4 regions of the Massilia oculi genome follow, and region 2 is predicted to be linked to each of the others. Evidence: predicted binding sites of a transcription regulator. Region 2 holds the regulator's gene; each other region holds the start of a gene.
What was found. The regulator sigma-54, encoded in region 2, starts transcription at its own class of promoters, with help from an activator protein. The targets are predictions, from matches to a motif close to TGGCANGNAANCTGCTTT.
Positions count from the first base shown of each region.

Region 1 (5,971 bases), 1.1 Mb from region 2:
GCGCACCTTGCCTGCCTTCTGGACGGTGGAGCCGACCCAGGACGGCGAGCGCAGCTTCGCCGTGCGGCGCCAGGGCGATATGCAGTTCGTGGCGGTCGGCTACAAGATCCCGTCCGACCTGCATCCCGAGGCCGAGGCGCTCGGCTTCGCTTCCGAAATCATGGGCGACGCGCCGAACGGCCGCCTGCACAAGCTGCTGGTCGAGACCGGCAAGGCCAGCCAGGTGTTCAGCTTCGGCCAGACCGGCTATGCGCCGGGGCTGCAATTCTTCGGCGCCGTGGTCAAGCTGGGCGAGCCGATCGAGCCGGTGCGCGAGGCGCTGATCGGGGCGGTCGAGGAACTCGCCACCAAGCCGCCGACCGCCGAGGAACTGGAACGGGTGCGCCGCTCCTGGCTGAACACGATCGAGCGCAGCCTGAACAATCCGCAGGCGGTGGGCGTGGCCCTGTCCGAACCGATCGCCCTGGGCGACTGGCGCATGTACTTCGTGAGCCGCGAGCGCGTGCAGAAGATGACGGCCGAACAGGTGGCCGCCAGCGCCGGGCGTTATTACCTGCGCAGCAACCGCACGGTCGGCACCTTCATCCCGGAAGAAGCGTCGAAGCGCGCCGAGCTGCCGCCGGCGCCCACGGTGGCGGAGGCGATGAAGGACTTCAAGCCGGCCGTCTCGAACCTGGTGTCGGAGAATTTCGAGCCGAGCCAGCAAAACATCATGAAGCGCACCACCTTGACCACGGCCGGCGGCGTCAAGCTGGCCCTGCTGCCGAAGAAGAACCGCGGCGAGACCGTGACGGTCGACCTGCGCCAGCACTTCGGCGACGAGAAAAGCCTGTTCGGCAAGGGCACGACCCAGGCCCTGACGAACTTGATGCTGATGCGCGGCACGACCCGCTATACCCGCGCCGAACTGGCCGACGCCTTCGACAAGCTCAAGATCGCCGGCAGTCCGACCCATTTCCAGACCACGCGCGCCAACCTGGCGCAGGCGCTCGAGCTGGTGGCCCATGTGCTCAGGGAGCCGGCTTTCCCCGAATCCGAATTCGAGCAATTGCGCCAGCAACTGCTGGTCGGCATTGAAGCGGGCCGCAACGAGCCGCAAAGCGCGGCCGTGCGCGCGCTCAGCCAGCACTTCAACCGCTATCCGCGCGGCGATATTCGCTACTCGCCGAGCCTGGAAGAGCAGCTTGCAGAAGCCAGGGCGGCGCGCCTCGAAGACGTCAAGGCCTTCCACCGCCAGTTCTACGGCGCCGATCCGGCCGAGATGGCCATCGTGGGCGACTTCGATCCGCAGGAAATCACGCCGCTGGTCAATACCCTGTTCGGCGCCTGGCGCGCGCCCCAGCCGCATGCGCCGGTGCTGGTCGCGCATGCCGAGGTGGCGCCGGTGACGCGCACGCTGAACACCCCGGACAAGGAAAACGGCTTCTATATCGCGCGCCTGAACCTGGACCTGAACGTCGACGATGCGGACTATCCGGCCCTGCTGCTCGCCAACTACATCTTCGGCGACGGCGGCCTCAAGTCGCGCCTGATGGACCGCATCCGCCAGCAGGATGGCCTGTCGTATGGCGGTGGCTCGGACGTGTCGCCGGGCACCCTGGACCGCGCCGGCAGCTTCACGATCAATGCGATCGCGGCGCCGCAGAACCTGGCCAAGCTCGATGCGGCGGTGCGCGCCGAGCTGGCGCGTGCGCTCAAGGATGGTTTCACGGCCGAGGAACTGGCCGGCGCCAAGTCGGGCCTGATGCAGCAGCGCCTGCAATCGCGCGCGAACGACGGCGCGCTCGCCTCGGGCTGGACCTCGTTCCTGTACCGCGGCAAGACCTTCGAGGCCTCGGCGGAGCTCGAGCGCAAGCTGCAGGCGGTCACCTTGCCTCAGCTGAATGCCGCATTTCGCAAGGCGATCGATCCGGCTGAGCTATCGGTATTCATGGCAGGCGACAAAATCAAGGCAAGCGGTCCGGCGACACCCGTAGTTACTATGCCGTAACTACAACAGTTTCCTGACAAAAACTCTCTGGATTGTGACAATGCACGAAGCCATGCGTTAAAATGTTTCTTTTCGGAAGCAAAAGTTTCATCCAGGGAGCATCATGAAGGCCATCAGCAAGCAGCAGCCGGCAGGCGGTTTGTCGTTCACCGGCAAGGTCGTTTTGGTCACCGGGGCCGCCAGTGGAATCGGTCGCGCCATCGCCCTGGCGTTCGGCCGTGCCGGCGCCAGCGTGGTCGTGGCCGACGTCTCGATCGACGGTGGGCACGCCACGGCGGCGATGATCGTCGAAAACGGCGGCAAGGCGCTGTTCGTGCAAAGTAATGTCACCCGCGCCGGGGACGTCGAAGCCCTGGTCGACAAGACCATCAATTACTATGGCCGGCTCGACTTCGCGATCAACAATGCCGCGGTCGAGGAAGAGCGCCAGCCACTGGCCGACGCCGACGACGAGCAGTTCGACCGCATCATGAACGTCAACGTCAAGGGCGTCTGGCTGTGCATGAAATACCAGCTGCGCCAGATGCTCAAGCAGGGTCATGGCGCGATCGTCAATATGGCCGGCATCGCCGGCCTGGTCGGCAGCCCGAACCACGCGATCTATGGCGCCAGCAAGCATGCGGTGGTCGGCCTGACCAAGAGCGCCGCCGCCGAGTACGCGCGCGAAGGCATCCGCGTCAACGTGCTGTGCCCGGCCGCGGTCAAGACGCCGATGCTGGCGCGCGCCTTCGAGCGCGATCCGGGCATCGAGAAGAAGCTCAAGGCGGCGCATCCGATGGGGCGTTTCGCCGAGGCGGGCGAGGTGGCGCAGGCCGCCCTGTGGTTGTGTTCGGACATGGCGTCCTACATTAACGGCCACGAAATGGTGGTCGATGGCGGCTTTACCGCTGTGTGAGAATTTTATGCCTGTCGGAAATTCTTACACTCCCGCCGGGCAGTTGGCGCTTCAAAAAACTAAGTCCTTGTTTTAACTCATTTAGTTCTCATTGGCATGAGTTATGCTTATTGGTTGCCAGTCGCCGTATGCAACCAATGCATTTCTACCCCAGTGAGATCAACTTGAAAAAGACTTTCGCCGCTCTGGCCCTTGCCGCCGCCCTGTTCCCCATCGCTGGCGCCCAGGCCGCCGTGATCAGCTTCAATAACAGTATTGGCGCCACCGAAACGGATTGGTCCGAGGCGCTGCGTTTCAACAAGTTCGACACGAAGCTGGGCACCCTTAATTCGATCAAGTTCGACCTGAGTGGCGTGGTCAGCGGCGCCGGCTTCGCCGAAAACCGGGGCAGCAGTGCGACCAAGGTCACCCTGACCTTGGGTTCGACCATCGAGCTGACCCGCCCGGATGGCACCACGCTGGTCGTGGCCAACCCGGTATTCGACCAGATTTACAGTCTCGGACGCTATGACCGTGTTCTCGATTTCGCCGGCACCTCGGGTATCCACACCGGTGAAGTCCAGGCAAGCCGTGCCGAGTCGTTCCTGAGCAGCAGCGCCAGCGATTTCGCCCTGTTCTCGGGCAAAGGTTTCATCGAACTCGGGCTGAGCGCGCTGGGCACCTCGTTCGCAAAGGGACCTGGCAATGTGACGACCGGATTCGACACCTTCGCATCGGGCGCGGTGCAGGTCTCGTATGACTACACCCCGTTTGCCGAAGTCCCGGAGCCGGCCACCCTGGCGACGCTGCTTGCAGGACTCGGCCTGATCGGCGCTGTGCGTCGCCGCCGCTCGGGCAAGCAGGCGTAATTCAGGTACGCCGCCGGCGCGACGCCGGCAATGGAAAAACCGTCATTGCCGCCTTGCTCGGCATGACGGTTTTTTCATGGGCGCCAACTTCAGTTGTGGATGTACCTGGCGAATACGTCGCTGAAATCGCGCCTGGTGTGCGTATCGAGCATGGCCGTGTTCAGCGCTTCCAGCAATTCGCCGTACTGGCTGACCAGGCTGCCGGCGCCGGGGGCGATATTGAGCTTGTGGACCGAGGCGGTGGCGTCCAGCGTGCGCAGCGCATTGTCGCGGCATAGCGCGTCGCGGCGTTGCTGCTTGCCGATCGTGATCAGGGCTTTATAGATGTCCTTCAGTTGCTCGATGAAGGATTTCTTGACGTCGATCGAGAACTTCGTGTCGTCGATATTGAACTTGAGCTCGATGTCCATGTCCAATGTGCCGGCTGTTTCGATGCTGACATTGGTGATCAGGGTCGACGCATATTCGTAGCGCTTGATCGAACGCTTCGAGGACACGGCCGAATCGCCGTCGACATGGATCAGCGCGAGGTTGGTGAAGCAGTACTCGTCCTTCTTGCTCTTGATGAGGAAGAAGATCTGCTCACCGTCCTCGTTGAACAGGTAGTCGTCCGCATCGACCTTGCTGTAGTCCGCCGGTCCGACGATGACGCCGATATCGCTCAGCCCCAGTGCTTCCGCCGCCATTCTCTTGAACATGGTTGTCCTCGCGTGGTGAAAGCTGCCAGATTACCATCACTTACTTCAGGCGGCGTTCAATTCGGCCACGAAATCATAGGTATCGCCGCGAAAATACGAGCGGCAAAACTCCACCGCGCGCCCGTCACGCAAAAAGCCGAGCCGTTCCACGCACAGGCCGGCATCGCCCTCGCGCGCATCCAGCAGGCGCGCCTGTTCGGCGCCCAGCAGCAGGGCCGACAGGCGCTGCAGCGCGCGCACCGGACGGTTGCCGGTCGCCGCGAGCGCCTCGTACATCGAGTCGCCCACGGCGTCGAGCGAAGGCAGGGCGAAGGCGGCGATGGTCGCGTATTCCAGGCACATCGGCGCATCGTCGGCATAGCGCAGGCGGTTGAAGCGGTACACCGGCGTGCCCGGCGAGAGCCGCAGGCGCAATGCTTCCTCGGGCGTGACCAGGCCTTCCGAACGCTTGAGCCAGCTGCTTTTCGGCACCCGTCCACGGGCGCGCATGTCTTCCGAGAACGAACTCAGCTTGGCGAAATTCTTTTCGATCCGCGTGTTGAGAAAATTGCCGGAGCCGGCGCGCCGCACCAGCAGGCCGTCGTCGACCAGGCTGTCGATCGCCTTGCGCACCGTGATGCGCGAGATGCCCAGCTCCAGCGCCAGCTGGCGCTCGGCGGGCAGGGCGCCCGAGGGGCCGTAGACACCGTTGTCGATCGCCTGGCGCAGCGCGCGCTGCAGTTGCTGGTAGAGCGGCAGCTTGCCGGCGCCGGCGGCGAGGCTGGCCTTGGCGAAGTCGTGCATCAGCTGGACGAGGGGATTCATGCGTTTTGCGTGGTCAACGGACCGGAAATGATACCGCAGGCCGGGCAGGCGGTCATTTCGGACGCGGATTCTTCAAGGGCTGGCTGACCACGGCGACCCGGCCGGCGCGCACCTCGCGCACGGCGGTGGCCACCGCGCGCGCCACGTTGCGCGTCTCTTCCTGCACCGCGGTGTCCTTGTCGAAGGTCTCGTGGCTGTCGGCATACGACTCGTAATAGCCGATGTAGCGGTCGAGCTGGCCGAAGCTGCCCGAGTTGATCAAGCCCATCCATTCGAGCCAGTCCGACAGCGAGCGCCGCGTGCCCTCGATGCCGGCCACGTCGCCGTGCACCAGCAGCCCGAACGCGCGGCCGGCCAGGTGTTTCGGATAATTCCAGCCGTCGCGCTCGATCTGCTTGGCCTGTTCGGCGTCCTTGCCATGGGTCGACGTCGGGTCGGGATTGCCGCCATCGGCGCATACCAGGCGGTCGATCATCAGTTTCAGTACCGCCGGGGCCTGGTACCAGTAGACCGGGGTGATGATGATGACGCCATGGGCCAGCACCCAGCGTTCGTAGATCTCGTTCATCCAGTCGCCCACCTGGCGTTCGGCATGGTTCGGGTAGCAGCTGCACGGCCAGTGGCACAGCGGCATCGCCGTCGACACGCAGCCCTTGCAGGGGTGGATGTGACGGTCGTAGTCGGAATTGAGCAGGGAGAGGTCGAGCACGTCGGCTTCGAAGCCCTGGTCTTCCAG
Region 1 covers NZ_CP029343.1:1,374,539-1,380,509, reverse strand. The annotation lists gene DIR46_RS06390 (M16 family metallopeptidase) at 1-1,990, shown strand, start outside; gene DIR46_RS06385 (SDR family oxidoreductase) at 2,094-2,885, shown strand; gene DIR46_RS06380 (choice-of-anchor E domain-containing protein) at 3,050-3,733, shown strand; gene DIR46_RS06375 (PH domain-containing protein) at 3,823-4,431, opposite strand; gene DIR46_RS06370 (GntR family transcriptional regulator) at 4,477-5,235, opposite strand; gene DIR46_RS06365 (flavodoxin family protein) at 5,288-5,971, opposite strand, start outside.
Region 1: DIR46_RS06380 (choice-of-anchor E domain-containing protein) is a predicted target of sigma-54. The motif match lies at 2,978-2,995, and genes of this name have one in related genera.

Region 2 (5,971 bases):
CTACATCGGCGACGACGTGATCGACCTGCCGCTGTTCGCGCGCGTCGGCTTCGCCGTCGCGGTGCCGACCGGCCACCCCGAGGTGCAGCATCGCGCGCACTACGTCACCAGGAATGGCGGCGGCCGCGGCGCGGTGCGCGAGGTGTGCGACCTCGTGATGCGCGCCCAAGGCACCTACGACCAGGCGCTCGCGCCGTACTTCGCCTGAGGTTATAAAAAATGGCTACCGTCGTCGTCAACAAGCGCACCGCGCACCGCTGGAATCTCCTGGCGATGATCGTGATCGGCACCTTCTTCGCCTTCGGCAGCTTCTGGCTGCTGCAGCTGATGCAGGCGTCCGACATCGACGCCCAGCTCGGCGGGCCGCCGGACGAACCTGACTACATCGTCGAGAATTTTTCGTTCGTGCGCATGACCGAGAATGGCCAGCCGAGCTATCTGGTGTCGGGCAAGCGCCTTGCGCACATTCCGAATGGCGACGTGTCGCACGTCGACGAGCCGGTGCTGCGCGGCGTCGAGCCGGGCCGCCCGCCGATGACGGTGGTCGCGAAGAACGCGCAGATTCATCACCAGGAGCACCGGGTCGAACTGATGGGCGACGTCGACCTGCAGCGTCCCAAGACCGCGCAGAGCGAGGCGCTGCGCGTGCGCAGCCAGGCGCTCACCGTGCTGCCCGATGAAGAAATCGTGAAGACCGATCTGCCGATCGACATGCAACTTGGCGCGTCCACGCTCAAGGGCACCGGCATGGTCGCCAACAATGCGACCCAGCAGATGCACCTGTCCAGCCGCGGCCAGATCGTCTATCCGCCACGCCAGCGCTGATCCTTGAACGACGTGCGCCGCGTGCCAACCCGAGACCCGTTTCCAACCATGAAAAAACTCCTTGCTGCCGCTTTCCTTTCCCTGCTGTCGCTGACCGCGGCCGCCGAGCGCGCCGACTCGCTCAAGCCGGCCACCATCGAATACGACTCCGCCGACGTCGACGGCATCACGGGCACCCGCGTCTTCACCGGCAACGTGGTCCTGACCCGCGGCACGCTGCTGCTCAAGGCCGACCGCGCCGTGGTCAACGAGTCGCCGGAAGGGTATATGAGCGTGACGCTCACCGCGTCCAACGGCAAGCTGACCACCTTCCGCCAGAAGCGTGACGGCGGCCCCGACCTGTGGGTCGAAGGCCAGGCCGAGCGCATCGAGTACGACGAGCGTTCCGAGCTGGTGCGCCTGTACTCGAACGCCCTGATCAAGGAGCTCGAGAATTCGCGCATGACCAACCAGATCACCGGACCTTTCATCTCCTACGACAACCGCAAGGAAGTGGCCACCGTGCGCAACGACGTCAGCGGCCAGACCAAGGCCGGCGGCGGACGCGGCACCCTGATCCTGTCGCCCAAGCGCGCCCCGGCCGGAGGCGCGCAATGACGGCGATCCCGATGGAGCTGGGCGATTGCAGCACCCTGGTCGTCAAGGGCCTGCAGAAAAGCTATGGCAAGCGCCTGGTGGTGCGCGATGTGTCGCTGCAGGTCGAATGCGGTGAAGTGGTCGGCTTGCTGGGTCCGAACGGCGCCGGCAAGACCACGTCGTTCTACATGATCGTCGGCCTGGTGCCGTCGGATGCCGGCTCGATCGACATCAACGGCACCGACATCACCAGCCTGCCGATCCACCGCCGCGCGGTATTGGGCCTGTCCTACCTGCCGCAGGAGGCGTCGGTGTTCCGCAAGCTGACGGTGGAAGAGAACATCCGCGCCGTGCTCGAGCTGCAGAAGGACAACGGCAAGCCGCTGTCGAAAGACCAGATCAACGAGCGCCTCGACACCCTGCTGGCCGACCTGCAGATCGAGAAGCTGCGCGAGAATCCGGCGCTGTCGCTGTCGGGCGGCGAGCGCCGCCGCGTGGAAATCGCGCGCGCGCTGGCGACCAATCCGCGCTTCGTGCTGCTCGACGAACCGTTCGCCGGCGTCGACCCGATCGCCGTGATCGAGATCCAGCGCATCGTGCGCTTCCTGAAGGAGCGCCGGATCGGCGTTTTGATCACCGACCACAACGTGCGCGAGACGCTCGGCATCTGCGACCGCGCCTACATCATCAACCAGGGCGCGGTGCTTGCCTCCGGCCGCCCTGACGACATCATCGCGGACGAGTCGGTCCGCCGCGTGTACCTGGGTGAACACTTCCGCATGTGAGCGACGCCTAGATGAAACAGTCCCTGCAACTTCGCACTTCGCAGCACCTCGCGCTTACGCCGCAACTGCAGCAGTCGATCCGGTTGCTGCAACTGTCGACGCTCGAGCTGCACCAGGAGATCGAGCAGATACTGGGCGATAACCCCTTGCTCGAGCGGCTCGACGATCCGCTCGACCGTTCGGTACGCTTGCTGGCCGATGGCGCGATCAACAATGCGCCCGCCAACGGCGAGGCGCCACCGGCCCCCGGCCAGCAGGCCGAAGGCCAGGACGCGCCGGCGCAGGAGGGCGAGGGTTTCGAGAACGGCGCGGACCACGATCGCTTTGATGCCGACTGGAGCGAAGGCGGCGCGCCATCGTCGGGCGGCGGCGAGGACGAGGACGGCCGCCCGCAACTGGAAGCCTGCGCTATAACCCTGCGCGAACATCTGATGGAGCAGGTGCGCGAAGCCACCTTGTCGGCGCGCGACCGTGCGCTGGCCGAGCTGGTGATCGATGCGCTGGACGACAACGGCTACCTCGAGGAGCCGCTCGACGAGATCCACGCCAGGCTGCCCGAAGAGCTCGGGATCGAGATCGACGAATTGCGCTGCGCGCTGGCGCTGGTGCAGAGCATGGACCCGGTGGGCGTCGGCGCGCGCAGCGCGGCCGAGTGCCTGGCGCTGCAGATCCGGCGCATGCCCGGTGTGCCGCTGGTGACGCGGCGCATGGCGCTGACCATCGTCGAGGGTTACCTGAGCTGGTTCGCCCAGCGCGAATACAGCAAGCTGAAGAAGGCGCTCGACTGCGACGACGAAGACTTGCGCGAGGTGCAGGCCGTGGTGCGCCAATGCAATCCGCACCCGGGCGCGGCGTTTGCCTCGAACGTGTCGGACTACGTGGTGCCGGACGTGATCGTGCGCCGTTCCAAGAGCGGCTGGGCGGTCACCCTGAACCCGGACGTGATGCCGCGCCTGCGCGTGAACAGCCTGTACGCCAGCCTGCTCAAGCAGGGCAAGAGCGAGGCGCAGATGGGCGCGCAGATGCAGGAAGCGAAGTGGCTCATCAAGAATATGCGCCAGCGATTCGACACCATCCTGCGTGTGGCGGAGGCGATCGTCGAGCGCCAGCGCAATTTTTTCTCGCATGGCGCGGTTGCCATGCGGCCCCTTGTTTTACGTGAGATAGCTGATACACTAGGCCTACACGAGAGCACAATTTCTCGTGTCACAACGCAGAAATACATGCTGACCCCGCACGGCATGTTTGAGTTGAAGTATTTCTTCGGCAGCCACGTTGCCACCGAGGCGGGAGGCGAAGCATCCTCGACGGCAATCCGTGCGCTCATCGCACAATTGACAGGAGCAGAAGACCCTAGGAACCCATTGTCCGACAGCAAGATCGCGGAGATGCTCGGGGAACAAGGCATGGTCATCGCGCGCCGGACGGTTGCAAAATACCGTGAAGCCCTCAAGATACCCCCTGTAAGCCTCCGCAAGTCCTTGTAACTGCGCCGTCCACACCCGTCGTGCCTTGTCGCGTTGGTGTGGTCCACACGGTGCAACCTTTTCAAAGGAGTGTGTATGAACCTCACAATCAGTGGCCATCATCTCGAAGTAACCCCCGCCATCCGTGAATACGTTCAGAATAAGCTCGAGCGCATCATTCGCCATTTCGACCAGGTGATCGACACCCACGTCTTCCTGGCCGTCGACAACCTCACTGAAAAAGAAAAAAGGCAGAAAGCAGAGATCAACGTCCAGGTGTCGGGCAAGACCCTGCACGTGGCAAGCGTCGCGCAAGACCTGTACGCCGCGATCGACACGCTGATGGATAAACTGGACCGACAGATCCTCAAACACAAGCAGCAATTGAAAGACCATAGCCGTACCTCGATCAAACGCATGCCGGAAATCGGCGGCGAAGACGCTGCTGTCGCCTGATCAGGCGCAGGGCTCACACTAGCTAAGGGCGTCTGAGGGGACGCCCTTTTTGCATCCAGCGTTTCAGTTCTACCCGAGGCGCGTGTTCGGTAAAATGCAGGTCTCTTCATGATGGATCAACCCATGACCGACCACGTCCTGACCCGCATCGCCAACCGCACCGGCATCATCACACTGGACCGCCCGAAGGCGCTCAATTCGCTGTCGCTCGAGATGGTGCGCGCATTGACCGACATCCTCCTTGGCTGGCGCGACAATGGGCGGGTCGATGCAGTCGTGCTCACCAGCAGCAGCGAGAAGGCCTTGTGCGCGGGCGGCGACATTCGCTTCTTCCATGAAGTCGGACAGAAGGGGCCGACCGGCGGCAGCGCGCTGCTCGAGGATTTCTTTACCGAAGAATACGCGCTGAACCACCTGATCCACTTCTATCCCAAGCCCTATATCGCCATCATGGACGGCGTCGTGATGGGCGGCGGCATGGGCATCGCCCAGGGCGGGCCGGATTGCGGCCTGCGCATCGTGACCGAACGAACGAAGATGGCCATGCCCGAAGTGAACATCGGCCTGTTCCCGGACGTCGGCGGCAGCCACTTCCTGTCGCATGCGCCGGGCCGGCTCGGCAACTACCTGGGCCTGACCGGCCTGACGATCAAGGCCGCCGACGCGCTCTACGTGGGCCTGGCCGACGTGTTCGTGCCCAGCGCCGAGCTGCCGGCCCTGAACGCGTTGATCGAGACGACCGGCGGCGCCGCACTTCCCGCCGCCATCCGCGCCTTCGCCGCGCCGTTCGCGCAAGCGGCAGGCGAGAGCGAGCTGCAGGCCCGGCGCACGCTGGTCGATACCCACTTCGGCGCCGGCTCGGTCGCCGCCATCATGGCCTCGCTCGAACGCGACGAGACGCCGTTTGCGCAGCAAGCCCTGAAGGCGATGCGCCAGCGCTCGCCGCTGTTGATGTGCGTGACCCACGAGCTGCTGGCGCGCGGCGCTGCGCTGTCCGTGGCCGATTGCCTGCGCATGGAGCGCTCGCTGGTGCGCCGCAATTTCGAGCATGGCGAAGTGCTCGAAGGCATACGCGCGCTCGTTATCGACAAGGACAATGCGCCGCAATGGAATCCGCCGGCGCTCGAACAGGTCACGCCCGACATGGTGGCGCGCTTCTTCGAACCGGTGTGGCCTGGTCACGCGCATCCGCTCAGGCATCTCGCATAAGCGGGAGCATGCATATCGATTTTTGCGTGACAGCGCATCGACGAGGTGTGAACATCGGGTCTTCATGACTCGAAAGGAAGACCGATGCGCCTGCGTGCCCTGCTGATCTCGATGACGCTATGCGGCGGCGCCGTCGCGCAAGATTACCAGCCGGCCTTCGATCCGAGCCGGCTCAAGGGCCCGGCCGCAGGGCCGGCCAGCGAGATCATGGTGCTCGGTTCGCCCCACCTGTCGCAACTGCCCAAGACCTTCCAGCCATCGAGCCTGTCCCTGCTGAACGACCGGCTCGCGGGCTGGAAGCCGCAGGCGATCGCGGTCGAGGAGCGTTCCGGGCCGCAGTGCGACTTCATGCACCGCTACGTGGAGCGTTACCGGGAGGCGATCGACAGCTATTGCTGGGACACCGCGCCGGCCAGGGCCGCCACCGGGCTCGATGTCCCGCAAGCCACTGCCGAAGCCGAAAAGCTGCTCGCCGCCTGGCCCGCGGCGCCATCAAGCGCCCAGCGGCGGCGCCTGGCGGCCGTATTCCTGGCCGGTGGCGAATCCACCTCGGCCATGGTCCAGTGGCTGCGTTTGCCCGCCGCCGAGCGCCACGCAGGCGATGGCCTGGATGAGGTCCTGGTCGCCCGGCTGCACCGGCTCGAGGTCCGTCCC
Region 2 covers NZ_CP029343.1:2,489,184-2,495,154, reverse strand. The annotation lists gene DIR46_RS11535 (KdsC family phosphatase) at 1-208, shown strand, start outside; gene lptC (LPS export ABC transporter periplasmic protein LptC) at 220-825, shown strand; gene lptA (lipopolysaccharide transport periplasmic protein LptA) at 874-1,422, shown strand; gene lptB (LPS export ABC transporter ATP-binding protein) at 1,434-2,186, shown strand; gene DIR46_RS11515 (RNA polymerase factor sigma-54) at 2,198-3,673, shown strand; gene hpf (ribosome hibernation-promoting factor, HPF/YfiA family) at 3,749-4,108, shown strand; gene DIR46_RS11505 (enoyl-CoA hydratase/isomerase family protein) at 4,232-5,317, shown strand; gene DIR46_RS11500 (DUF5694 domain-containing protein) at 5,402-5,971, shown strand, end outside.

Region 3 (5,971 bases), 400 kb from region 2:
AGTTCGAGAAGACCCACACCATCCGCAACTGTGCGACCGCGCTCCTGTTCCAGAATGCCTGCGCCAAGTTCCTCTATTCATCGGCGGTGCATTACCGGGATGCCTTCGTCAACGAGACCGAGTACATGGGCTTCTCCGACGCGGTCGGCGTGGCGCTGCTGTCGACCGAGACCACCCAGTGCATCTCGGCCGGCGGCCAGTTCACGCGTTTCGAAAAGACCGAGCTGATTGCCGATGAACCGGCGACGTTCGACACGCTCGACGTCTGCGTGAAGCCGAAGGCGGGCGTGGTGAACTGCTCGACCTGCTGGAAATGCCTGCGGACCCAGCTGACCCTGGAGATCGCCGGCAAGCTCGACAACTACAACCGGGCCTTCGACCTTGCGGCCTACCGGCGCGTGCGCGACCTGTTCATCGCCCTGGTCCTGAAGGAGTCCTCGCTCCTGAACAAGGAAATCGCCGAGCAGATCGCGCGCCGCAACTTTGCCGTGCCGCCGGTCGCGCGCATCATGCGGCGTGCTCCCGAACGGCTGCTGCAAGACCTGATCGCGATGCAGTCGCGCCCAGAACCGTATGCGAAGCAGCTGTACTGGCGCCTGGTGTCCAGGAAGAGCGCCGCGAGGTAGGGCGACCGGTGCGTCATGCTCGTCCCACGCCGTGGCGCAGGACGGTCGATCAGCGCGCCAGGCTGGAATAGCTGCAGGTCTTCGACATACCCTTCTTCGGATCGCCGAACACCTTGGTGGTGCAGGCGGTCTTGGCGGTGATGACCTTGGTGCTGTAGGCGCCCGATACACCGAAGCGCACTTCGCGGGTGCCGGTGAAGGAACAGGTATAACCCTCGGTGGCGCACTGGTTCCAGGTTTCGGGCGTGCCCGGCGCCGGCGACGGGGCTGGAGCCGGCGCCGGGTTCGATGGCGTCGACGTCGACCCCGAGGCCTCGTACGCACCGATATCGAGTGCGCCGGATGCCGAACGGCTCTCGCTGGCCGCCGTATGCTTGTATTGCGCGGTCGGCGCCAGGCTGACGCCGGCCGCCGACTTGCCCGGCGCCGTGCCGGCATTGATCACCAGCGCATTGGCGAGCGGATGCAGGTCGAACAGCGCGCGGTTGACGAAACCGGCGGCCACCGAGCGGTAGTTGCTCTTCTGGATGGCGCTGCCCTGGCTGGTCACGCTACCGATGCCGCTGAAGATATTGTTCTGCAGCAGGACAGGCGTGGTGACCTTGCTGCCGACGAGCACGAAGGTGCCGCGCGAGCTGTCGTCATTGATGAAGGTATTGTTCACGACATACAGGTCCTTGCCCGGGTTCGTCGCGCCTTCCATGCCGTAGGCCAGCATGCCCGGATTGTTGTGGACGGCAGGCTGGTGGATCACGTTGCCGATCACATAGGCGGTACCGGCGTTCGGCAGGTCGATCTCGTAGCTCGGCGTGCCGGCCTTGAGGCTGCCCGACGGAGTGCTCGAGAAGCGGTTGTAGCTGATGGTATTGACGCGGGCGCGTGACTTCAGGTTGTGGCCGACCCAGGCATCGTGCGAGTAGTTGTAGCGGAACACAAGACTGCCGACGTTGCCGATGTACAGGTTGTGCGAATAACCGTCACCTCCGCCATTGCGTCCGAACTCGCTGTATTCGATCACGATATGACTGCTGGTGTTGGTGCCGCTCAGGATGCCGTTTTCATTGCCGTGCAGGTAAGAGGAGCGCAGCGTGAAGTTGGTGCCCTCGAGCCGCAGCGCGGCGCCGTTCTTGTCCGGCACCTTCGCGCCAAACATCTCGACGTTCTCGACCGTGATGTCATTGCCCTTGACGACCCAGATCGCCTTGCCCTGTGCGTTCTTGCCGGCGGCATCGATCTTCGGGCGGCCGTTCACGCCGCGGATGATGAGTTTGCTCGTACTGATGGCGCAGACGTCGCCGCTATAGGTCTTGCTGCCGTCGATCTCGACGATGTCGCCGGCCTTGGCCTTGGCAAAGGCGGCGCACGGCGCCGCATAGGTCTTGCCCGGGCCCACCGACAGGGTGGCGGCCGAGGCGCCGCCCACAGCCGCCAGCGCCATCAGCAACGCGGCGCTCAGGCGAAAGTTGACGGATTTGCTCGACGAATTGGTGCGGAATCGTTGCATGTGATTTAGTCCTGTAAAGAAATTCCAAATGGAATTATTCCTGCTGGAAAGTTTTGAAGCATACGATGTTTACTCGGAGACACTTGTAACGAATTGTGACAGTGCAAAATGGAAATGTTTAACAATTGCGAATAATCGAGTATAAAGTGCAACTATTTCTTGCAATCATTTTTTTAGTGGCGATGTGCTTTCAAGGAGGCCTGCTTAATATTTCCTGAAAGAATAAATGGTGGTTCGGGAAGCCGGTATCGACGGTTCCTGATCGCCAAAGAGAAAAACTCCGCAGAGACGCGTACGAATGGATCACGCATGAATCCACATACATTTCAAATAGAAATGCGGATGCAAGGCAGGAGCGAGATGCAGCGATGGAGGGAGTCGGGATCGAAAAAGGCAGGTGCGTCAGCGAGCGGGACTGGGGCGCGTTAGCGGATCTCGCTGCCGAAAGGTGCTGTCGGGATACTTTACAGCGCAGAGGGACGATTCCGACGATGCCTGTTCAAGCAATTGATTTTCCAAAGAAAAGGTACTCGGCATACTTATTGCTTAGAAATTAAGCATTCGATGTTTTTAGTAAGGAGAGAAATGTGTACAGATTGATTGGATCGATCCTTGTCATGATGGCAACCCTGGCACTGGCGCCCCAGGCCGCCGTTGCCGCGCCTGTCGTCGCAGCAGGATCGACGTATTCCTTGTATCTCGACCGGGATAATAGCAACGAAGCTTTTTATGCTCTTGCCACTTTCGATGGAATAAGCGAACTCGGCGCATGGGAATTCTTGCCGATTACTGTCTCGGAATCCGAAACCGAGCTGGGTAATGGCCGCTCGCTCATCAGTATCCAGTTGCGCGCCGATCGCGATCTGTTCCCGGTGGCAGATGAAACCGGTGTCTACGGTATTGGAACGTTTGGCGACGGCTTGGATTTGCTGCGTTCGGTATTCCTTTATGATGCGCGCGTTTCTTTTCTTGATTCCAATAGTAAACTGTTGACCGATTCCGGCAATCTTGTCGATGAGGTTGGCCAGGCCGCCCCCTGGGATGGTTTTTTCCCGACCGCGGATCTGGTATTCGAGAGCGCAGCCCTAGGTGGACAAGGCATCCTGGGCATCAATTTCGATTTCTTTGTCAGTGAGCGGCCTGCTGCGGTTCCTGAACCAGCCGGCGTATTGCTGATCGGGCTTGGAATGATGGCAATGTTGGCTGCGCGCCGACGCCGCCAGCATTGATCGGCAAGATGGTATTGTTGCGTTGCGCCAAGGCAACGTTCATGATCTTTTTAAAACAAAAAGCACCCGACCGGGTGCTTTTTTTTGCCGCAATGCGCTGTCGCTGCGTACTTTATTTCACGGCGGCGACCATGTAATCGACGGCCGCCTTGACGTCCGCATCGGGAAGGGTGGAGCCGCCTTTCGGCGGCATGAAGCCGGTCTTGCCTTGGAAGCCCTTGAGCGCGTGCTCGTACATTACGTTGCCGCCTTGGCCGAGACGTGCCGTCCAGGCCGCCTTGTCGCCGAACTTTGGCGCACCGGCGATGCCAGCGCCATGACAGGCGATACAGGCCGAATCGTAGGCTTTCTTGCCGGCGTCGGCACTGGCAATGGCTGGCGCGGCGGTAGTTGCAGCGGACGGGGCGGGCGTTGCCGCCGCGCCTGGCGCCGGAGCTGCTGCAGTGGCCGGCGCAGCGGCGCCAGCGGCCGGCGCCTCGGCGGCTGCCGGGGCGGGCGCGGGCTCGGCCGGCTCCTTGAAGCTGGCGCCGCTCTTGTTGGTCATGAAGACGACGGCGCGCTCGACCTCCAGGTTGTCCAGGTCCGGGTTGCCGCCCTTGGCCGGCATCGCGCGGATGCCTTCGATGGCGTGCTTGAGAATGGTGTCATAGCCCTGCGCCAGGCGCGCGCCCCAGGCGGCGTTGTCGCCGGTCTTCGGCGCGCCTGCCATGCCGCTGTCATGGCAGGCCGCGCAGGTGGCGGCATAGACGGCGCCGCCGGCCTGCAGCACGCGCGGCGCGTTGGCGTCGACCAGGGTGAATCCTTCTTCGGAGACGGGGCGGATGCGGTTGGAGATCGCTTCGGCGCTCTGGCTGTCGGTGCCGGCGCCTGTGGTAGCGGTACTGGTCACGAAAACGACCAGCAATATGATGCCTAGAACAATAACCAGGAAAAATCCCGTGACGGCGACGACGAGCTGTTTTGGCGTGCGGATGAGGGATTGGTGTTCGTTGTGTGCGTCGCTCATGATTTCCTTAATTCAATTAAAAAAACCGGCCACTGGGGCACTGCGATCTAGTGGCTTTTTGCAAATGCCGTCAAGCATCTTATTATAGTGTAATCCTGCTTCGGTGTAGGGGTTTTTCCGCTTCTTCCCATGGACGTACTTGCGGAAAGACTGTATCCTTCGTCACGCCTCCAGCGCGGCTGTAGCTCAGTGGATAGAGTATTGGCCTCCGAAGCCAAGGGTCGCTGGTTCGATCCCAGCCAGCCGCGCCATTCCGGCATAATTGCCGCCAAGCAGTTCCCCTTTTTCCCCTTTCTCTTCCCGATCTTTCCGTATGCGCCGGCATGTCGCCGCCCCGCGTCCGATTCCGCCCGTCGTCGTCGCATCGCACACTTTTGTGGAATGGTGCATGCGCACAATTGACATTGCCAGTTGTTGACTTTAATGTAAGAAAGTTGACGGACCGATCACCGCCGGTAGGCGCGATCCGGCAATATCACGCGCCCGTGTACGGCGACCTCCCTGCGTACGCTTCGCTCTCTTGAAAGAGGACCTTCCATGACTCTCGACCGTGGCCTTCGCGACCGTATCGCCGTTCTTCGCTTCGTGATGATCTTCGGCGTCATCATGCTGCATACGCCACAGTACGTGCCCATGGCCGAGATCGGCAACGGCTGGTTCGACGCCACCAAGGCCTTTTTCCAGCTCGCCGTATTCCGCGCCACCGTTCCGGTGCTGACCGTCATCTCGGGCTTTCTGCTGTTTGGCGCCGCCCTCGACCGTGCGCCGGCGCGCCTCTTCAGTAAAAAGGCGCGCACGATCCTGCTGCCCTTCCTGTGTTTCAACCTGCCGCTGGTGCCGCTGGCCCTGGGGGCGCAAATGGCTGCCGGAATCGAGATGTCGGCGCAGCTGTGGCCATTCGAACCGATGGCCTGGCTCAATGCGGCGTTCGGCCTGACCGCGTCGCCTATTAATTACCCGTTGAATTTCCTGCGCGACTTGCTGGTGCTGATCCTGCTCGCGCCTGCGTTCGGCTGGCTGTTGCGCAACTATGCGTGGCCGGGCCTGGTCCTGGTGTCGGTGGTGTTCTTGAAAAACTATGATGGCGTGCTGGTGCTGCGCGACATCATGGCCGTCCTCTTCTATGTCGGCGGCATGGCAGCCGTGCGCGGTTGGAACCTGCGCCTGCTCGACCGCTTTGCAATGCCGTGCTTCCTGTTGTTCCTGCTCGCCTGCGCCGCCATCGTGCATTTCCGTGTCGCGAACACGACCTATCTGCGTCTGGTCGCTCCCTTCCTGATCTGGCCTGCGACCGCCTGGCTGGCGGCGAGCCGCTTCGGACCATGCTTGGCCGGCATGAGCAAATACAGCTTCTTCATGTTCCTGGCGCATGCGCCGTTGCTGCTGCTGACCTGGATCCTGTACGGTCGCTATGGCAGCGCCTTGCCCTATCCCCTGTACTGGATCATGGCGCCATTGCTGGTGACGGCCGTGCTTGTCGTTGTCTATCGAATTGCCGAAACCTTGATGCCACGGCTATTTCCCCTGCTCATAGGTGCAGGCAGCCGGGGCCCGAGGATGGCGGCGGTTGCCGACCCGGTGCCGGTGGTGGATGCACCGCGGGCTG
Region 3 covers NZ_CP029343.1:2,888,376-2,894,346, reverse strand. The annotation lists gene DIR46_RS13235 (hypothetical protein) at 1-626, shown strand, start outside; gene DIR46_RS13230 (right-handed parallel beta-helix repeat-containing protein) at 676-2,130, opposite strand; gene DIR46_RS13225 (PEP-CTERM sorting domain-containing protein) at 2,718-3,359, shown strand; gene DIR46_RS13220 (c-type cytochrome) at 3,472-4,365, opposite strand; tRNA gene DIR46_RS13215 (tRNA-Arg) at 4,541-4,616, shown strand; gene DIR46_RS13210 (acyltransferase family protein) at 4,903-5,971, shown strand, end outside.
Region 3: DIR46_RS13225 (PEP-CTERM sorting domain-containing protein) is a predicted target of sigma-54. The motif match lies at 2,662-2,679, and genes of this name have one in related genera.

Region 4 (5,971 bases), 720 kb from region 2:
TGAAGCTGATCGACGTCTATCCGGCCGACTATCCGACGCCGGCGGCGCCGCGCGCGGGCAGCGACGTCGCCCCGCCGGCCCTGAAGCTGGGCGGCTACCAGCAGCTGGTGCGCGGCAATCCGCTGCGCGGCAAGTTCCGCAACAGCTACCAGACGCCGGAGCCCTTCGTGCCCGGCAAGGTGGAAGCGATCAGCTACGAGCTGGGGTCGGTGAACCACACCTTCCGCCGCGGCCACCGCATCATGGTGCAGGTGCAGAGCTCGTGGTTCCCGCTGATCGACCTGAATCCGCAGACCTTCATGCGCATTCCCGATGCGAAGCCGGAAGACTTCAGGAAGGCGACCCAGCGCGTGTATCGCGCGCCGGGCACGGCCTCGGGACTCCAGCTGATGGTGATGCCTGAGGTGATGCCTGAGGTGATGTCTAAGGTGATCCCTAACTGAGCCGTTCGTTGCGGCGGCGCGGGACGCCGCGCTCGTACCACGCCGGCGCGCCGGGAACGAGTGCGGCGCGCACCTCGCGCCGGAGGGTGGTGGCGGGAATCGCGTCGGCCGCGAGCTGGCGCAGGCGGTGCACGTCGGCGTGCCGGCCGCGCGCCGCCAGCACGTCCAGAATGGCGTTCACGTCCTGCACATAGTTGTGGATCTCGGCCGGGATGCTGGGCGCGAATGTCAGACCTGACCCCGGTTTTGCGGTTTTGGTTTTACGGGGCCGCCAACGCCGGGTTACTGTGGGGTCACGGGTTACTTTGGGGTCAGGTCTGACAATCGGACACGGGCTCTGCAGTCCTTAACCGAAGCGTGATTGTCTCGAGCCTTTCGAGCTGTAATGATCTGCTTAAGGCTGAGAACGTGTCCGAATGTCAGACCTGACCCCGGTTTTGCGGTTTCGGTTTTACGGGGCCGCCGGGGCCGACCCTACGCGTTGCGACGGCGCGGGACGCCGCGCTCGTACCACGCCGGCGCGCCGGGAACGAGTGCGGCGCGCACCTCGCGCCGGAGGGTGGTGGCGGGAATCGCGTCGGCCGCGAGCTGGCGCAGGCGGTGCACGTCGGCGTGCCGGCCGCGCGCCGCCAGCACGTCCAGGATGGCGTTCACGTCCTGCACATAGTTGTGGATCTCGGCCGGGATGCTGGGCGCACTGGTGAAACGCTTGCGGCGCTCGCGGAAGGCGTCCATCAGGTAGTCGGCATGCTGGCGGATGTTCTCTTCCGGGTTCGGCATCAGGCGTTCGGCCAGCGCGGCGTCGCCGGCGGCGATCACCTGCGGCAGCACGACCCGGATGCAGGAGGCGGCCAGCGCCGGCGCCACCTTTTCCAACTGCAGGAACAAGTCACGCGTGCGCGCCGGCTGGTCGCGCGCATGGTCGATCGAGACCACGTCGAGCAGGTGGTCGCGGTTGCCCTGGCCGGCCAGCAGCAGGGCGGTACCGCGTTCGCGCACCGCCTCGAGCGCCGCGTCCGCCGGCGGATGGGCTTCGGCCAGCACGGCCCAGTCGGCGAGCGCATACGAACGGCGCACACCGGCCAGCGACGGATCCTCTTCCAGCGCATGCTCGTGGAACCAGGTCAGCTCTTGCAGCGCTGCGTCGTACTGCCCCTGGTCGGCCAGTTCGCGCGCCGCCACCAGGCGTTCCATGGGATTGCTTGCCCCTTCTGCCACCTGCGCGCTCATGCACCCACCCACGGCAATCCCGCCTTGCACCAGCCGCCGACGGTCTTGCGATGGCCTTCGCCATCCTTGTCGCCCTCGAAGCCCTCGAGGATGTCGAAGGCATTCGCATAACCGAGTTCGGTCGCCACGCGGGCGCTGTGGCGCGAGCGCACGCCCGAGCGGCACAGGAACAGCAGGATTTCATCCGGGCTGGCGACTTTTTCGAGCTGGGCGCCGAAGTCCGGGTTCGGCACGCCGCCCGGATAGGTGGCCCACTGCACCGCGGCATGCTGGGCGTCGGGGATGGCGACCCGGCCCACCCAGTCGCGTTCGGCATTGGTGCGCACATCCACCAGCTTGACCTTCGGGCTGCTCTTGAGCAGCTCGAACGCCTCCTGCGGCGTCACCGCACCGGCATAGGGCTGGCCTGCGCCGCGCTGGCGCGCAGCCGCTAGAATATTTTCTGTCGTCATGATGTTCGTTCCGTTTTTGGGCATTCGCTGGTGCTGCACCACCGTGGATCAGTGTATCCTGCTCTGAAATGGTGCATCGTGATGCAAGTGCACTTGATTGGTGCATTCGAGCTGCGCTGACAATCTTTCGACAAGACTGTCGATCGACGCGATTTTATGGGTAAACTGGCCCGTCCCCCAAGAACGATTTGCGCATGCCCTCATGCGAACAAGTTGGCACGTGGCATATCACCAAGTTGGCATGCTTCGTGCTTCAACATGATGCAAGTTGTCGGTTCTCATGACCCGACTTCCTTTTTTCAATTAGGAGATTCCGAATGGCAAAGTCCGCCGCAGATGTAATGCAACTGGTCAAGGACAACGAAGTCAAATTCGTTGATTTACGCTTCGCCGATACCCGCGGCAAGGAACAGCACGTCACGGTCCCGGTGTCGCACTTCGACCTGGACAAATTCGAATCCGGCCACGCCTTCGACGGTTCGTCGATCGCCGGCTGGAAAGGTATTGAAGCCTCGGACATGCTCCTGATGCCGGACCCGAGCACCGCCAACCTCGACCCGTTCATGGAAGAGACCACGCTGTTCATGCAGTGCGACGTCATCGAACCGTCGGACGGCAAGGGCTACGACCGCGACCCGCGCTCGATCGCCAAGCGCGCCGAAGCCTACCTGAAATCGTCGGGCATCGGCGACACCGCCTACTTCGGCCCGGAACCTGAATTCTTCATTTTCGACTCGGTCCGCTGGAAGATCGACATGTCGGGCTGCTTCGTCAAGATCGACTCGGAAGAAGCGTCGTGGTCGACCGACAAGGAATTCGAAGGCGGCAACAGCGGCCACCGCCCGACCGTCAAGGGCGGCTACTTCCCGGTCCCGCCGGTCGATTCGTTCCAGGACATGCGCTCGGAAATGTCGCTGATCCTCGAATCGATGGGCATCCCGGTCGAGGTGCACCACCACGAAGTGGCCGGCGCCGGCCAGAATGAGCTGGGCACCAAGTTCTCGACCCTGGTCGAGCGCGCCGACTGGACCCAGAACCTGAAATACGTGATCTGGAACGTGGCCCACAGCTACGGCAAGACCGCGACCTTCATGCCGAAGCCGATCAACGGCGACAACGGCTCGGGCATGCACGTGCACCAGTCGATCTGGAAAGACGGCAAGAACCTGTTCGCAGGCGACGGCTATGCCGGCCTGTCGGAAACCGCGCTGTTCTACATCGGCGGCATCATCAAGCACGCCCGCGCGCTGAACGCGATCACCAACCCGGGCACCAACTCGTACAAGCGCCTGGTGCCGGGCTACGAAGCCCCGGTCAAGCTGGCCTACTCGGCCCGCAACCGTTCGGCCTCGATCCGCATCCCGCACGTGGCGAACCCGAAAGGCCGCCGCATCGAGACCCGCTTCCCTGATCCGCTGGCCAACGTCTACCTGTGCTTCGCCGCGCTGCTGATGGCGGGCCTGGACGGCATCCAGAACAAGATCCACCCGGGCGAAGCCGCGACCAAGGACCTGTACCACCTGCCGCCTGAAGAAGACAAGCTGATCCCGACCGTGTGCGCCTCGCTCGAAGAAGCGCTGGAAGCCCTGGACAAGGACCGCGAGTTCCTGACCCGCGGCGGCGTGTTCAGCGACAGCATGATCGATGCCTACATCGAGCTGAAGATGAACGAAGTGCAGCGCCTGCGCATGACCCCGCACCCAGCCGAATTCGACATGTACTACTCGTCGTAATCAGTTGGCAAGATGTTGTGCCTACGCATCGCCAAGCTCCACGGCGATGCCATGAAACGCGGGGAAAGCGATGGCTTTCCCCGCGTTTTTTGTTGCTTCGGGTATAGTCGGGCGCGACTACAATGCATCTTTTCGCCGATGCCAGCTACCGAGTGATAGGAATGACAAACATCGTTTTTCACGGCGCCGTGGCCATGTTCGCCCTGCTGTTGTGCGCCTCGGCCCAGGCCCAGATCTACCGCTGTATGGACGCCAACGGCCGCCCGCTGTACACCGACACCAAGGTCGGCAAGTGCCAGCTGATCGATACCGGCTACAGTTCGCCGCCGGCCGCCTCCGCGCCCATCCCGGCCCCGCGTTCGTCCGGCGGATCGGGTTCGGCAAGCGCGCCCGCCCCGGCCGCCGCCAGCACCCCGTCCAGCTTCCCGCGCGTGGACAATGTGGTGCAGCGCGCGCGCGACGACGAGCGGCGCGAGATCCTGGGCGACGAGCTGCGCATCGAGGAACGCAAGCTGGCCGACCTCAGGAAGGAATTCAATAACGGCGAGCCCGAGCGCCAGGGCAACGAACGCAACTACGCCAAGTACCAGGAGCGGGTGGCCTCGATGCGCGACGAGATCAGCCGTACCGAACGCAATATCGAGGCGCTGCGGCGCGAGATCGGCAATATCAGATGACCCTGCCACCGATGAACGAGACGCCCGCTTTCGACGCGGCCGATCCGGCGCGCTACGCCGGCCTCGACCTGCTGGCCTCGGCCGTGCTGCTGACCGGCGCCGACGGCGAAGTGCTGTATGCGAACGCCGCCGCCGAGAACCTGATGGAGCTGTCGCTCAAGTCGCTGCAGCGCCATCGCCTGCCCGAACTGTTCCAGAACGGCGCCGAGCTGGCCGCCCTGATCGGCCAGGCGCTGGCCCACCAGTACGCCGACCTGCGCCAGGACCTGACCCTGCAGCGCAACAACCGCGAGCCGCTGCACGTGAACAGCATCGTCAGCGCGCTGGGCGACGGCACCTTGCTGATCGAGCTGCGCGAGAACGTGCAGCAGCTGAAGCTCGACCGCGAGGAGCGCATCCTCGACCAGAGCCAGGCCAACAAGGAACTCATCCGCAACCTGGCGCACGAGATCAAGAACCCGCTGGGCGGCATCCGCGGCGCGGCCCAGTTGCTGGAACTCGAACTGCCGCCGCACCACCTGCTCGAGCTGCAGGAATACACGCAGGTGATCATCAAGGAAGCCGACCGCCTGCAGACCCTGGTCGACCGCCTGCTGGCGCCACACCGCAAACCCCACATCGTGGGCGACGTCAATATCCATGAAGTGTGCGAGCGGGTGCGCAGCCTGATCCTGGCCGAATTCCCGCAAGGGTTGACGATCAAGCGCGACTACGACGCCTCGATTCCGGAATTTCGCGGCGATTTCGAGCAGCTGATCCAGGTGGTGCTGAACATTGCCCACAACGCCGCCCAGGCCCTGTCCAGCCGCATGGCCCAGGGCGATGCCGAGATTGTCCTGCGCACCCGCGTGGCGCGCCAGGTCACCCTGGCCAAGGTCCGTTACGGGCTGGCATTAGACTTGCATATCATCGACAATGGACCGGGCATCGCGCCCGATATCCGCGACCGCATTTTCTATCCGCTCGTATCCGGGCGCGACGGCGGGAGCGGCCTCGGGCTGACGCTGGCGCAAACCTTCGTGCAGCAGCACCTGGGGGTGATCGAGTGCGAAAGCCGGCCTGGACTGACGGATTTCCGTATCCTGCTGCCCCTGCCATAAGCGCGGGCGGCAGGGCGCCGACCAGTCCTTTATTGAATCCATGTTGCGGGAAGCACGAATACATGAAACCAATCTGGATTGTCGACGACGACGCATCGATACGCTGGGTGCTCGAAAAAGCCCTGGCGCGCGAGAGCCTGGAGACCCGCAGCTTCGCCAACGCGCGCGAGGCCCTGACCGCCTTTGAAACCGATACCCCGCAGGTGCTGGTATCGGACATCCGCATGCCGGGCGAATCCGGCATCGACCTGCTGCAGGCCGTCAAGGCCCGCCATCCCGGCCTGCCGGTCATCATCATCACCGCCTTCTCGGACCTCGATTCGGCGGTCTCCTCGT
Region 4 covers NZ_CP029343.1:1,774,064-1,780,034, reverse strand. The annotation lists gene DIR46_RS08250 (CocE/NonD family hydrolase) at 1-443, shown strand, start outside; gene DIR46_RS08245 (hypothetical protein) at 436-624, opposite strand; gene DIR46_RS08240 (hypothetical protein) at 918-1,673, opposite strand; gene DIR46_RS08235 (rhodanese-like domain-containing protein) at 1,670-2,125, opposite strand; gene glnA (type I glutamate--ammonia ligase) at 2,443-3,858, shown strand; gene DIR46_RS08225 (DUF4124 domain-containing protein) at 4,020-4,535, shown strand; gene glnL (nitrogen regulation protein NR(II)) at 4,547-5,635, shown strand; gene ntrC (nitrogen regulation protein NR(I)) at 5,698-5,971, shown strand, end outside.
Region 4: glnA (type I glutamate--ammonia ligase) is a predicted target of sigma-54. The motif match lies at 2,363-2,380, and genes of this name have one in related genera.